DNA from 2 places in the Brevundimonas sp. AVps7 genome. Region 1 is predicted to be linked to the other one. Evidence: predicted binding sites of a transcription regulator. Region 1 holds the regulator's gene; the other holds the start of a gene.
The links. The regulator LexA, encoded in region 1, represses DNA repair genes until DNA is damaged. The targets are predictions, from matches to a motif close to ATGTTCNCNANNTGTTCT.

Region 2: the regulator LexA is predicted to act here: its motif matches at 2,454-2,471, upstream of uvrA (excinuclease ABC subunit UvrA).

Annotation. Positions count from the first base shown of each region.
Region 1 covers NZ_CM178742.1:1,592,270-1,599,781, forward strand. The annotation lists gene gltX (glutamate--tRNA ligase) at 1-467, opposite strand, end outside; gene ACW17Y_RS07830 (ComEC/Rec2 family competence protein) at 466-2,655, shown strand; gene lexA (transcriptional repressor LexA) at 2,636-3,328, opposite strand; gene trpC (indole-3-glycerol phosphate synthase TrpC) at 3,567-4,355, opposite strand; gene trpD (anthranilate phosphoribosyltransferase) at 4,352-5,392, opposite strand; gene ACW17Y_RS07850 (anthranilate synthase component II) at 5,397-5,987, opposite strand; gene ACW17Y_RS07855 (peptidoglycan-binding protein) at 6,096-6,293, shown strand; gene trpE (anthranilate synthase component I) at 6,290-7,512, opposite strand, start outside.
Region 2 covers NZ_CM178742.1:966,685-974,196, forward strand. The annotation lists gene uvrA (excinuclease ABC subunit UvrA) at 1-2,374, opposite strand, end outside; gene ACW17Y_RS04840 (hypothetical protein) at 2,495-2,923, opposite strand; gene ACW17Y_RS04845 (EAL domain-containing protein) at 2,975-4,573, opposite strand; gene ACW17Y_RS04850 (nucleotide-binding protein) at 4,760-5,473, shown strand; gene ACW17Y_RS04855 (flagellar basal-body protein FlbY) at 5,477-5,917, opposite strand; gene ACW17Y_RS04860 (rod-binding protein) at 5,914-6,240, opposite strand; gene ACW17Y_RS04865 (flagellar basal body P-ring protein FlgI) at 6,240-7,295, opposite strand.

The DNA of each region.
Region 1 (7,512 bases):
ACGACACGGCCGGGCAGCGGCCGGCGGAAGCGCACGACGTGCGGCTGGCTCAGATCGTCGACGGTCGGCGTGCGGTCGCGCCACGGCGATTCGAAGGTGCGGCGGTCGGCCTTGGCCTCGTCGCGCAGGCGGCCGGTTTCCTCGGCCGAGGTGAAGTCGCGGTAGGCTGCGCCGAGTTCCAGCAGCTGGTCCACGACCTCCCGGTGCCGGTCGGCCTGGGCGTGCTGGAAGACGGGTTCCTCGTCGGCGAACAGTTCGAGCCAGCTCAGGCCGTCGAAGATGGCCTTGACGGCGTCGTCGGTCGAGCGCTCGCGGTCGGTGTCCTCGATACGGACCAGGAACTTGCCGCCGCGACCTTTCGCGTAAAGGTAGTTGAACAACGCCGTTCTCGCGCCTCCTATGTGGAGGTAGCCGGTGGGCGAGGGTGCGAAACGGGTGACGACCTGGGGGGAGGAATCTATGGGCATGGGAGAGGGGTCCGAACGGGCCGCCCTTATACCCCCCGACGCGGCAAAGCCCAGCCTGTCGGCGCGTGTTCGTGCCTGGGCCTGGCACGAGGTGCTGGCCCAGACGATGCGCTGGCGGCTGTGGGCGCCGGTGGCCTTCGGCGGCGGGGCGGCGATCTATTTCGCCCTGAGGTCCGAGCCGCCGCTGTGGCCGCTGGCCGTTGTGGCCTTGCTGGCGACGCTGCTGTGGCTCGGCGCGCGGATGCAGGGGCAGGGGCGCGTGGTCACCCTGCCGCTGATGCTGGTCGCTTGCCTGTTCCTTGGACTGGCGGGCGCGAAGCTGAGGGCGGAGCGGGTTGCGGCGCCTATCGCGCCGGCCATGGCCGAGCCGACCGTGGTCGAGGGCTGGGTCGTCGATGTCGACAGCCCCGGCGATCGGGGGCACCGGATCGTCCTTGCGCCCGTGCAGGTCCGGGGGCTGGAACCCGAGGCGACGCCCATCCGGCTGCGGGCCACCGTGCGAGGCGAACCGCCGACGCCGGGCGAGGCGATCCGGTTGTTCGCCATCCTGAATCCGCCGCCGCCCCCGGCCAGTCCGGGCGCCTATGACTTCGGGCGCAACGCCTACTTTCAAGGGTTGGGCGGCACGGCCTTCGCACTCGGTGAGACCCGGCAGGCCTATCGGGCGCCGCCCCCGTGGCGGCTGCGTCTGGCGATGGCGGTGAACGGCGCGCGGTTCGCCCTTGCGCAGCGGATCGTCGGCCGGCTGGGCGAACGGACGGGCGGCATCGCCGCCGCCATGACCACGGGGCACGAAACCTGGATCGCGCGCGAGGATCTCGACGCCATGCGCGATTCCGGCCTGGCGCACATCCTGTCGATCTCGGGTCTGCACATGGCCATCGTCGGCGGGTTCGCCTTCTTCCTGGTTCGAGTGGGCGTCGCGGCCTGGCCGTGGCTGGCGCTCAGGGTGTCCGGCAAGAAGGTTGCGGCCGTCGTCGGGCTGGTCGCCGTGTGGAGCTATCTGGTGCTGTCGGGCGCTCCGGCGCCGGCGCAGCGGGCTGCGATCACGGCGTCGGTGGCGTTCGCGGCGATCCTGCTGGATCGGCCCGCGATCACCATGCACGCGCTGGCGGTGGCGGCCATGGCGGTGCTGATCCTGCAGCCCGAGGCCATTGTGACGCCGGGGTTCCAGATGTCGTTCGCGGCGACAGCGGCGCTGGTGGCCCTGTCGGAAGCCTGGCCGCCCCGGACGCGGGAGTTGTCGGTCCCATGGCCCATCGCGGCATTCCAGTCGGCGCGACACTGGCTGCTGGTGGCCGTGACGGCCAGTCTGGTGGCGGGGGCGGCGACGGGGCCGTTCGCAGTCCAGCATTTCAACCGGGCGGCCATGTACGGGCTGCTGGCGAACCTGACGACCTCGCCCATCGCGGACTTCGTGATGATGCCGGCGCTGGCGCTGGGCGCGCTGCTGGAGCCGGTCGGACTGGGCGGGCCGTTCCTGTGGGTGGCGGGCAAGGGCGTCGATCTGATGCTGACCATCGGCCACTGGACGGCGGGGCTGCCCGGTGCCGTCAGGACGATCGCGAGCGCACCCGATTATGTCCTGCCGATCTCGTTTCTGGGCGTGCTGTTCCTGTGCCTGTGGCAGGGGCAACTGAGGTGGCTGGGCCTCCCGTTCGCCTGTGCGGTCCTCTTATGGCCGCGCGCGCCGACGCCGACCGTGTGGATCGGGGACGGCGGGACGAATGCGGCGTTCAGCGAGGCGGACGCGGCCGTTGTGGTCAGGCCCGGCGTGCGGCAGTTCGCGGCGGACCTGTGGTCGCGGCGGCGCGGGCTGACACTGGCGCCTCGGCCGGACGAGGGTTGGGCCTGTCTGAGATCAAGCTGTGCACCGGCCGGCGCAGCGTCTGGCCCGGTCGCCCTGTGGTGGGGAAAGGCCGCGCCTGACGGTGAACAGCTGGCTGCGCTCTGTGCGTCTGCGCCGCTGGTCAGCGTGCGGGCTGTGGTCTCCGCCGTGCCGCCGGCTTGCGAGGGCAAGCTGGTGCTCGACGGGCTGGACTATCAGAAGGGCGGCTCGGTCGAGCTGTGGCGCACCGCTCAAAGCTGGCGCGCGGTCTGGGCCGCCGATGTGCGCGGCGACCGGCCGTGGAGCCGCATCGGGGACACCGACGCGGCGGACGCGGGCCCTAGTGATACTGGCGGATAAGGCCGACCAGCTTGCCCTGAACCTCGACCTGGTCGGGGCCGAAGATGCGGGTCTCATAGCTGCGGTTGGCGGGTTCCAGGGCGATGGAATTACCCTTCTTGCGCAGGCGCTTGAGGGTCGCCTCTTCACCTTCCACCAAGGCCACGACGATCTCGCCCGAGGAGGCGGTATCGACGCGTTTGATGACCACGAGATCGCCGTTGAGGATGCCGGCCTCGATCATCGAGTCGCCCTCGATCTCCAGCATGTAGTGCTCGCCGGCGCCCAGCATGGATTCGGGCACCTGATAGCGGCCGTGGTCCTGTTGCAGGGCGGCGATGGGCACGCCGGCGGCGATCTTGCCGACCAGAACCAGTTCGCGCGTGTCGTTGGCGGGCTCGGCGGAGGCCGGGCGTCCGCCGCCCTCGATGACCGCCGGAGTGAAGCCCGCGCGGCCACGGACGGCCCCGGCCGTCGCCTGTTCCGGGAGCTTGGTCACCTCAAGGGCGCGGGCGCGGTGGGCGAGGCGGCGGATGAAGCCGCGTTCCTCCAGCGCCGTGATCAGCCGGTGGATACCCGATTTGGACGCCAGATCCAGGGCCTCCTTCATCTCGTCGAAGGAGGGGGAGACACCGGTCTCCTTGATGCGTTCGTGGATGAACATCAGGAGTTCGTGCTGCTTGCGGGTCAGCATGGTGGGAATCGCCTTCAGAACAAGTCGTGAACCGTTGCCGATGTTCTGTAAGTGTTCTTGCCTAATGTCAACTTAACGGCAGAGGCGAATACCCTCTCCCGGTGGGAGAGGGCTTGAGCGCCCGAGCGCAGGGCGATCGGTCTTGCGCGAAAGGGTGAGGGTCGTGCGCCACCGGTGAGGTCCGACCCTCATCCGTCTCGCTTCGCGAACCACCTTCTCCCAACGGGAGAGGGAAGACCTAGGCGAGCAGAGCTTGAGTCGCGGCCGTCACGTTCGCCTGACGCATCAGGCTCTCGCCGACGAGGATGGCCGAGGCGCCCGCACCGCAGACCTCCGCGACGTCCGCCGGGCTGAAGATCCCGCTCTCGGCGACCAGCAGCGACCCCTTTGGCGACAGGGGAGCGAGGCGGGCTGTGGCCCCAAGGTCGACGTCGAAGGTCCGCAGCGAGCGGTTGTTGATACCCACCAGATCCCCGCCGAGGTCGGCGGCGCGGGCCATCTCGTCCTCGTCGTGGGTCTCGATCAGGGCGTCCATGCCGAAGCGCCGGGCCTCGGACAGAAGCTCGTCGGCCAGGACGTCGTCGATCATGGCCAGGATGATCAGAATACAGTCGGCGCCCAGGGCCCGGCTCTCGGCCACCTGCCACGGATCGACGAGGAAGTCCTTGCGCAGGCAGGGCAGGGCGACGGCGGCCCGAGCCTGCACCAGATAGTCGTCGGCGCCCTGGAAGCTGGGGCCGTCGGTCAGGATCGACAGACAGGCGGCGCCGCCGGCTTCGTAGGCTTGCGCGAGCGCCGGCGGGTCGAAGTCGGGCCGGATCAGGCCCTTGGAGGGGCTGGCCTTCTTGATTTCGGCGATCAGGGCGGGCCGACCGGGTTCGGCGCGGCGTTCGAGCGCGCTGCGGAAGCCGCGCGGCATGCCGGCGATCAGGGCCAGGGATTCGACCTCGGCCTGGGACGTGGCGGCCTTGCGGGCGGCGACGTCCTCGCGCTTGTAGGCGGCGATCCGGTCCAGAACGTCGGTCATGCGGGGTCTTCGATCGGCGCCGGGGTCGAGGTGATGCGGGCCAGATCGGCGAGCGCCCGGGCCGCCTTGCCCTCGTCGATGGCGGTGGCGGCGAGGGCCACGCCGGATTTCAGGTCAGGCGCCTTGTCCGCGACGATCAGGGCGGCGGCCGCGTTCAGCAGAACGATGTCGCGATAGGGGCCGGCCTCTCCCGCCAGCAGGGCGGTCAGAGCGGCGGCGTTGGTCTCGGCGTCGCCGCCGCGCAGGGTTTCGATGTCGGCGCGGGGCAGGCCGGCGTCCTCGGGCGTGACGGTGAAGCGACGGACGGCGCCGTCTTTCCACTCCGCGACCTCGGTCGGGCCGGTGGTGGTCAGTTCGTCGAGACCCTGGCCATGAACAGTCCAGGCGCGGGTGGCGCCGAGACGGCCGAGCACCTCGACGAGCGGTTCCAGCAGGCGCGGATCGTAGACGCCCATGATCTGACGTTTGGCGCCTGCGGGATTGGAAAGCGGCCCCAGCAGGTTGAAGACGGTGCGGAATCCGATCTCGGCGCGGACCGGTCCGACGTGACGCATGGCGCCGTGGTAAGCGGGCGCGAACAGGAAGGCGATGCCGGCCTCGTCCAGCGCCTGACGCTGTTGAGCGAGGCCGGCGGTCAGGTCGACGCCGAGCACGCTGAGCACGTCAGACGATCCGGATTTCGAGCTCATGGCCCGGTTGCCATGTTTGGCGACCTTCACGCCCGCCCCGGCCAGCACCAGGGCCGCCGCCGTCGAGATGTTGAAGGTGTGGGCGCCGTCGCCGCCCGTGCCGCAGGTATCGATGACGTCATAGGGGTGGTCCAGCGTCATGGCGGCGTTGCGCATCGCCTGGGCGAAGGCGGCGATCTCGTCGACCGTTTCGCCCCGCATCCGCAGCGCCGTGACGGCGGCGGCGACCTGGGCCGGGGTCGGCTCGCCGCGCAGACAGGCGGCGAAGAAATCGCCCGCCTCTTCCGAGCTCAGCGTCCGGCCGTCGACCAGCTTGGCCAGCAGCGGCTTGAAACCACCCTCCGCCATGGGCTCAGACCATCGCCAGACGCTTGACGCCCGCCTGGTCGAGGAAGTTGGCCAGCATCTCGTGGCCGTGTTCGGTGGCGATGGATTCGGGGTGGAACTGAACCCCGTGGATCGGCCGCTCGTGGTGCTGGAAGCCCATGATCTCGCCGTCCTCGGTCCAGGCCGTGACGTTGAGGGTGTTGGGCAGGGTTTCGCGCTGGACGGCGAGCGAGTGGTAGCGGGTCGCGGTGAAGGGCGAGGGCAGGCCGGCGAACATACCCTTGCCCTCATGCAGGATCGGCGAGGTCTTGCCGTGCATCAGGGCCTTGGCGCGGATGACGTGGCCGCCCATCGCCTGGCCGATCGCCTGATGGCCCAGGCAGACGCCCAGGATCGGCATGTCCAGCGGCGCGGTGTCGATCAGGGGAAGGCAGATACCGGCCTGATCCGGGGCGCAGGGGCCGGGGGACAGCAGGACGGCCTCGGGCTTCAGCGCCCAGGCCTCCTCGGTCGTCAGGTCGTCGTTGCGCACGACATGAGTCGTCGCGCCCAGCTCCGCGAGGTAGTGGACGAGGTTGTAGGTAAAGCTGTCGTAGTTATCGACGACGAGGATCATCCGGCGCTTCTAGAGGCTGTGGATCGCGCCGCCAAGCGAACGCTCACGAACACCGATCGTTAACCAACTCAGGGGGAAATCGGGGCTTCCATCGGAGCCGACGATCCCATGAGCGACACCCAGGTCCAGATCGACGCCGCCCGCCTGGCGCTGACCGAGCCTGAGGCGCGCAACGGCGTCATGGGGACGCTGGCCGCCGCCAGCCTGGCGGCCTGTGCGGCCGTGCTGCTGGCGGGCGTCATGATCCTGGGGCCGGGCGTGGCCATTGAGGATGGGCCGCCGCCGTCGAGCAGCCAGACCTTCTAGATTTCGCCGGCCGTATTGAGCGGCGCGCCCAGTTCGAAACGCCAGGCGTCCTCGGCGGCGCGCATGGGAGCGCGGGCCTTGGCCTCGGTCTCGGCGAACTCGGCGGCGGGGTCGCTGTCGGCGACGACGCCGGCGCCGGCCTGAACGAAGACCTGGCCGTCGGCGAACATGGCGGTGCGCAGGACGATGCAGATGTCCGCCTCTCCGCCCGCCGAGATATAGCCGACGCCGCCGCCATAGCCGACGCCGCGCTTCTCGGTCTCCAGCTCGTCGATGATCTCCATGGCCCGGACCTTGGGCGCGCCGGACAGGGTGCCGGCGGGCAGGGCGGCCAGCAGGGCGTCGACGGCGTCGATGTCAGGGTGGGCCCGGCCCTCGACGTTGGAGACGATGTGCATGACCTGGCTGTAGCGTTCGACGACGAAGCTCTCGGTCACCCTGACCGTGCCCGGCGCAGCGACACGGCCCACGTCGTTGCGGCCCAGGTCGAGCAGCATCAGGTGCTCGGCCCGCTCCTTGGGATCGGCCAGAAGTTCGGCCTCCAGCGCCTTGTCCGCTTCGGGCGTGGCGCCGCGTCCACGGGTGCCGGCCAGCGGTCGAATTGTGACGCCGCCGTCCTTGAGCCGGACGAGAATTTCCGGGCTGGAGCCGGCCAGCTGGAAGTCGTCGAAGTTGAGGAAATACAGATAGGGCGAGGGGTTCTGGCGGCGCAGCGAGCGGTAGAAGGCGAACGGATCGCCCGACCACGGCGCGCGGAAGCGATGGCTGAGGACGACCTGGAAGATATCCCCGGCGGCGATATAGCCCTTGGCGGCTGCGACGAGGTCGCCATAGCCGGCTGCGTTCACAGGCGAGCGGAAGTCGAGGCTGGCGGCCGGCGCGGCCGCGCCACGGGCCACGAGCGGGCGACGCAGACGGGCTTCGAAGTCGTCGAGACGGGCCTCGGCCGCAGTCACGGCCTTCGCTGGATCGACCTTGCCCGGCCAGACCGGGGCCATGACGACGATCTCGTGCTTCACGGAGTCGAAGACGGCCACGACCGACGGGCGGGTCAGGACGGCGTCTGGCAGGTCGAGCGGATCGGGATTGGGCGCGCCCAGCGGCTCCAGCAGGCGCACCATGTCGTAGCCGAAGACACCGAACAGGCCGGCGGCCATGGGCGGCAGGCCTTCGGGCAGGTCGAAGCGGGTCTCGGCGATCAGGGCGCGCAAGGAGTCCA
Region 2 (7,512 bases), 630 kb from region 1:
TGCCCTTGAAGACGATCTCCAGCGTCTCGCGGTTGTAGCGTTTGCCCTTGCAGATATCGCAGGTGACGTAGACGTCGGGCAGGAAGTGCATCTCGATCTTGATCAGGCCGTCGCCCTGACAGGCCTCGCAGCGCCCGCCCTTGACGTTGAAGCTGAACCGACCCGGCCCGTAGCCGCGCGCCTTTGATTCCGGCAGACCGGCGTACCAGTCCCGGATCGGCCCGAAGGCGCCGGTGTAGGTCGCCGGGTTCGACCGGGGCGTCCGCCCGATCGGCGACTGGTCGATGTCGATGACCTTGTCGAAATGCTCCAGCCCCTCGATCCGGTCGAACGGGGCGGGGGCGTCCGAGGCGTTGTGCAGGCGACGCGCGGCGGCCTTGTAGAGGGTCTCGATGGTGAAGGTGGACTTGCCGCCGCCCGACACCCCGGTGACGCAGGTGAACAGGCCGACGGGAATCTCGCCGGTGACGCTCTTCAGATTGTTGCCGGTGGCGCCCGAGATTTTCAGCGTCTTCTTGCGGTCGACCGGACGGCGACCCTCGGGCGGCAGTTCGATCTCGCGCTCGCCGGTCAGGTACTTGCCGGTCAGGGACTTGGGATTGGCCATGACCTCGGCGGGGGTGCCCTCGGCGCAGATCTCGCCGCCGTGGACGCCGGCGGCCGGACCCATGTCGATGACGTAGTCGGCGGTCAGGATCGCCTCCTCGTCATGCTCGACGACGAGCACGGAGTTGCCGAGGTCGCGCAGGCCGCGCAGCGACTCCAGCAGCCGGCTGTTGTCACGCTGGTGCAGGCCGATCGACGGCTCGTCCAGAACGTACAGTACGCCCGTCAGGCCGGAACCGATCTGCGACGCCAGACGGATGCGTTGGCTCTCCCCGCCGGACAGGGTGCCGGACGACCGCGACAGGCTGAGGTAGTCGAGGCCGACGTTGTTCAGGAACCGCAGCCGGTCGCCGATCTCCTTCAGGATGCGGCGGCCGATCTCCATCTGCTTGTCGGTCAGCTGTTCGGGCAGGGCGCTGACCCAGTCGAAGGCCTTCCTGATCGACAGGGTCGAGATGTCGGCGATGTCGGAGCCGTCGATCTTGACCGCCAGGGCCTCGGGCTTGAGGCGCTTGCCGTGGCAGGCGTCGCAGGGCGTCTCGGACTGGAAGCGGCCCAGTTCCTCTCGGACCCAGGCGCTGTCGGTCTCGCGCCAGCGGCGGTCGAGGTTGGGGACGACGCCTTCGAACGGCTTGGAGACCTCGTATTTCCGGGCGTTGTCGTCATAGACGAACTTGATCTTCTCGGTCCCGGTGCCGTTCAGGATGACTTTCTGGGCCTTCTCCGGCAGATCGCGCCACGGCAAATCCATCGAGAAGCCGTAGTGAAGCGCCAGCGCCTGCAGGGTCTGGGTGTAGAGCGGCGAGGGGCCGCGCGACCACGGGGCGACGGCGCCCTTGTGCAGGGTCTTGTCGCGGTCCGGTATCACCAGATCGGCGTCGAAGGCCAGCTTGACCCCCAGGCCGTCACAGACCGGACAGGCGCCGAACGGGTTGTTGAACGAGAACAGCCGCGGCTCGATCTCGGCGATGGTGAAGCCGGACACGGGGCAGGCGAACTTCTCGGAAAAGGTGATCCGGCGCGGGTCTTCACCCTCGGCCGCATTCGCCCATTCGGCGACGGCGATGCCGTCGGCGAGGCCCAGCGCGGTCTGCAGGCTGTCGGCATAGCGCGCCTCCAGCCCCGCCTTGGTGACGATCCGGTCCACGACGATGTCGATATCGTGCTTGAACTTCTTGTCGAGCGTCGGCGCGTCCTCGATGGCATAGAACTGGCCGTCGATCTTCAGGCGCTGGAAGCCCGAGCGCTGCCACTCGGCGATCTCCTTCCTGTACTCGCCCTTGCGGCCGCGAACGACGGGCGCGAGCAGCAGCAGGCGCTCGCCCTCGGGCAGGGCGCTCAGCTTGTCGACCATCATGGAGATGGTCTGGCTCTCGATCGGCAGGCCGGTCGCGGGCGAATAGGGCACGCCCACCCGCGCCCACAGCAGGCGCATGTAGTCGTGGATCTCGGTCACCGTGCCGACGGTGGAGCGCGGGTTCTTGGACGTCGTCTTCTGTTCGATCGAGATGGCCGGCGACAGGCCCTCGATCAGGTCGACGTCGGGCTTGCCCATCAGCTCCAGGAACTGGCGGGCATAGGCGCTCAGGCTCTCGACATAGCGACGCTGGCCCTCGGCATAGATGGTGTCGAAAGCGAGCGAGGATTTGCCCGACCCCGACAGGCCGGTCATCACGACCAGCTTCTCACGCGGGATGTCGACATCCACGCCCTTGAGATTGTGCTCGCGGGCGCCACGCACGCGAATGAAGTTGTGCTTTTCGGTCATGCTGTCCGGGAACGCGGGAATGCCGGACAGGTGTCCGGTGCGACAACGCTATATGGGAACTGATCTCGCTGATTCAGCAAGAACAATGTGGGAACATAAAGGCGCTGCTGACAGAGGCTGTCACTCGACGAGCGCGGCGCCCGTGTTCAGGGTGATGACGCAGGTGAAGTCGTTCGCGCCGCCCGTCGAACAATAGTCCACGCCGAAAAGATCCCGCTCCACGATTTCCGTCGTCCGGAACGTGCGGCCGTCGACCTGCGCCTCCGTGCCGATGGCCGCGCTGCGGGCCGCCAGACCGTCATAAAGGGCGCGGGCCGGTGCGTCGTTGCAGGTGAACAGGAGCCGGTCGCTGTCGCCTGAATGCGCGTGGCCATAGGCGCCGGCCGCCGTCGCCTGGGCGATGCAGTCGACGAACAGGCGGGCGCGAGCGTGGGGCTGCGTCTGGATCGGGCTGAAGTCGGGCGGTCCGGCGAAGGTCGCCTCCGGCGCGGTGGCGCATCCGGCGACGGCGATGGAGCCGGCGAGGGCAAGGAACGCAAAACGGATCAAGGCGACCTCCGGGGGACGATCCCCTAGCCTGTCACGCCTGGCGGCCTTGCGTCAGCCCCAACCTGCGACGGCGCCCACGCGGCGCGCGGCGACGGGCTCGTTGTAAGCCAGTACGGTGCGTGGCTCCGCCTCGGCCTTGCCGAACAGCCAGCCCTGGCCCAGATCGACGCCGATCTCGCGCAGGACGTCGGCGGCCGCCTCTGTCTCGATCATTTCGGCGATGGTCTCGACCTTCAGTGAGCGGCACAGGTCGACCAGGTGGCCGATCAGAGTCCGGGCGCGCGGATCGCTCTCCAGGCCCTGGACGAAGGTCCCGTCGATCTTGACCGTGTCGACCGACAGGCGGCGCAGATAGTCGTAGCTGGCCGCGCCCGCGCCGAAGTCGTCGATACAGACCTTGATGCCGGCGGCGCGCAGCCCGCCCAGGCGACGGTTGGCGGCCTCGACATCGGACAGGGCGGCGGATTCCGTGACCTCGACGATCAGACGCTTGCGCTCTTCAGGCCGGGACGCGGTCATCCGCAGCAGGGCCTGGACATAGCGGTCGTCGGCCAGCGAGGCGCCCGAGACGTTGATGGCGAACTTTAGCAGTCCCGCGCCCTTCTGGCGCAGTCGGCTCAGAGCCTTCTCGGCCACGGCGACGTCAAAGCTGTCGATCAGCGCCATCTCCTCGGCCATGCGGATGGCGTTGGCCGGGCTTGCCGAGCCCTTGAACCGGGCAAGGGCCTCGAAGTGATGCACGGCCCCGGTCTTCAGGTCGACGATGGGTTGGTAGTGCAGCTCGAACCGACGGTCGCGCACCATCGACTGGAAGGCATGGGCGTCGTTCAGGGTCTGCGACAGGGCAGCGGTGAAGCTGAGTTCCGGCCGGCCGGAACCGCCGTCCTTCAGGCACCCCTCGACCGCAACTCGCAGGGCGCGCAGGGCGCTTAGCGACTCGCCGCCGGCGGTCAGGTCGGATTCCGTCGAAGATGCCGAAAGCTCGAAACCTTCGCTGCGGCCGATCTCATGCATCTCGCCGGCAATGTCGGACTCTTCGCCCCGGTCGCGTATCACGGCGAACCGTTCCGGTCCCAGCTTTCCGGCCGAGGTCCCGGCGAGGGAAGCGGCCTGAAGAGCGGCTTCGACGCGGGCGTTCAGCCGTTCGCCGGCCTCTCCGGTTCCCTGGGCGGCGGCGAGGCCTTCGACATCGACGAAGGCCACGGCCAGCTCGCGCGCCTCCGCAGGTGGAGCCATGATCTCGCGAGCCCGCGCGAGGAAGGCTTCGGGCGTCAGCGCCGGCGCCGCCTCCGCGTCATGCAGACGATAGACCGGGCCTTCCCAGGTCACCGAGCAGGAGACATTGGGCGCCAGGTCTGGCAGCACGAAGAACCGCGCAGTCGCGCGCCTCAACCGCCCCTCGCCGGCATTGAACAGAAGTTCCACCGGCGCCGACCGGCACCCGGGCAGAAGGCCTTTCAACACGTCGTTGAGCGCTTCGGCGCTGGCGGGAGCCACGCGGTTTCCCAGCCGGGCGCCGCAGAATCCTTCAGCAGGGAGGTCGGCCGTGGGTCCCGAACCCAGCCCGAACACCGTCAGCCCCTTGGCGTCGAGCTCAAGCAGCAGGTCGGCGGAAGCGAAGGTGAAACCCAGAAGACGCGTGCGGATCATGGGTTCATCCTGCACGCGCACCGGTTAAGGTTCGCCGCAGAGCCATGCTTAACCGTCCGAAAATTCCCGCGCCGGACGAGTTGGTTCCGGGTGATTCGTTGACGCCGCGAGCACGGCTTCTATGGTGAACAAACCGTAACGACGTTCCCGGAACGCCGGACGGGCCATCCAGACAGGCGGGGGCCGATGAAGACGATCGCGGTGATGTCGCGCAAGGGCGGGGCCGGCAAGTCGACCCTGGCCGTGCACATGGCCGCTGCGGCCGTCGCGGCGGGCAAGCGCGTCATCCTGGTCGATATGGACCCGCAGCGGTCTTCGCTCGAATGGGCCCGCGAGCGCGCTGCCGACTGGCCCCTGGTCATGGAAGGCCGGGCCGGGGCTCTGTTTACGACTCACCGCGCGGCGGAGCGCGAGGGCATCGATCTGCTGATCGTCGACAGCCGGTCGTCGGCGGATGCAGAGGCGTCCGAGGCGGCGCGTCTTGCGGACCTGTGCCTGATCGTCGTCAGACCGAACTTCTTCGATCTGCAGGCCGTCGGTCGGACCGTGCAACTGGTCGAGAACCTGCGCCGCCCGGGCCTGTTCGTGCTGAACCAGGCGCCTGTCCGGCGAAACGGGGCGGAGCCGCGCGTCATCCGCGACGCCATCGACTTTCTGTCGGAATACCGCATCCCCCTGGCCGAGGTCGGCCTGCGCCAGCGCGCCGCCTATCAGAATGCGATGTGGAAGGGCCTGGGCGCCCAGGAAGATCAGCCGGACAGCCAGGCGGCCTTCGAGATCAACAGCCTGTGGGCCTCGCTGGCCGAGCAGCTGTGGCCGGTGGCCGGGCGGCATGTCTATCGCCAGCGAGGCGCCGTGGCGGAGGCCGACGGGCCGCTGGAACTGGCGATGGCCGGCTGACGATCAGGCGGTGCGGTTCAGGGTGACGGCGCGGCTGTCGCCGCCGTTGGCCTGACCGGATGCGCCATAGCCCGTTCCCATGGCCCGCGCTGCGGCAACTTCCTGAGCGATGGTGCGAACAAGGCCCTCCGAGATCGTGCGCGCGGCCTCGACCGTGCGGCCGTGGATGGCCAGCACCGCCTCGAAGGCTTCGGTCGCCTTGACCAGCGCCATCCGCTCGCCGGCGGGCGCGGCCATCAGGAGGGCCCGATTGGCTTTCAGGTGAGCGGATTCCTTGCGGTACTGGTTGGCGAGTTCCTGCGTCTGGGCGAGCCCGGCTGCGACGTCGGCGGCGCGGCGGGTGGCGAAGGCGTCGGTCTCCATCTCCAGCCGGGCGGTGAGCCGGTCGGTCAGCGCCGTGAGGTTGCGCAGATAGGCGGTGGCGGTGGTCGGATCGAGGCTCATGCCGTCGCTCCCGGCAGGGTCTGCGCCTGGGACTGTTCGGCCTGCATGCGGATCATCTCCGAGACGACGGTGTCGGCCAGGCCGATGCCGCCGGCGCGGACGGTCTGTTTGGCCATCTCATCGATCATGAAGCTCCGCCAGGTGCCCTCGGCCTCGCCGCCGCCGAACGGACCATCGGTCTCGATGCCCTCGAACATCGGCTTGAGCATCTGCGACAGGAAGGAGGCCTCGAACCGTTCCGCCGTCTCGCGCATGCGCGGCGTCTCGGCGTTCGGTGCGGCGACGGAGGTCAGCAGGGAGGGGGAGACGGCCAGGTCGCTCATCACAGCACCTCGATGTCGGCCTGCAGCGCGCCCGCCGCCTTGATGGCCTGAAGAATGGAGATCATGTCGCGAGGCGAGACGCCGAGGGCGTTCAGGCCATTGACGAGGGTCGACAGTGAGGTGGCCCCGTTCACCAGCCGGATCTCACGGCCCAGTTCCTCCTCGACCGTGACGTCGGATTGCGGAATGACTGCGGTCTGGCCCTGGCTGAAGGGCGCGGGCTGGCTGACCTGGGGGTTTTCCTGAACCGAGATGGTCAGGTTGCCCTGGGCGATGGCGACGGTGGAGATGCGCACGTTCTCGCCCATGACGATGACGCCGTTGACCTCGTCGATGATGACGCGGGCCGGGGTGTCGACCGCGACCGGCATGTTCTCGACCCGGCTGATGAAGGCCGCCATGCCGAGCTGGGCCGGCGCGCGCAGGGCGATGACCGATCCATTCTCCGCCAGGGCGGTCGCGGGGTAGGTGGCGTTGATGGCGGCGGCGACTCGCTGGGCCGTCGTGAAGTCCGGGTTGCGCAGGGTCAGACGCACTTCGGTGAGACTGTCGAGCTGGAAGCCCGTCTCGCGCTCGACCGTGGCGCCCGAGGCGATGCGGCCCGCCGTCGGCACGCCGCGCGTCACCGAAGAGCCTGAACCGCCCGAGCCCGACACTGCGCCGGTCTGGATCGAGCCCTGACCCACGGCATAGACCTGGCTGTCGGCGCCCTGGAGGCTGGTGACCAGCAGCGTGCCGCCCAGCAGGCTCTTGGCGTCGCACAGGCTGGAGACCGAGATGTCGACCCGCGAGCCGGGCGTGGCGAAGGGCGGCAGTTCGGCGGTCACCATCACCGCGGCCAGGTTCTTGGAGTTGGCGTTGGTCCCGCGGATGTTGACGCCGAGACGCTCGGTCATCCCCTCGAGCGACTGGCGGGTGAAGGGGCAGTTGCGCAAGCTGTCGCCCGTGCCGTTCAGGCCGACGACCAGGCCATAGCCGACCAGCTGGTTGGTGCGGACGCCTTCGATCGAGGCAATGTCCTTGATCCGCGATTGAGCCGACGCCGGGGCGGCCATGACGGCGCCGAGGGCGAGGGGGATCAGGAAGGCGGTGAGAAACTTTTGCACTGGGCAGGCTTTCCGCGACGGTTCGGAGAGGGCGTTGCGAAGATCGTGCCGAACGGAAAGGCGAGTGAAATCAAGGATGGGGTCGGGCCTTGAGGCGTCTCGCCCGGCAAATCCTGCCCTGCCGTTAACCAAACAGTGACGGTCAGCCCACGATGGTGCGGAATGT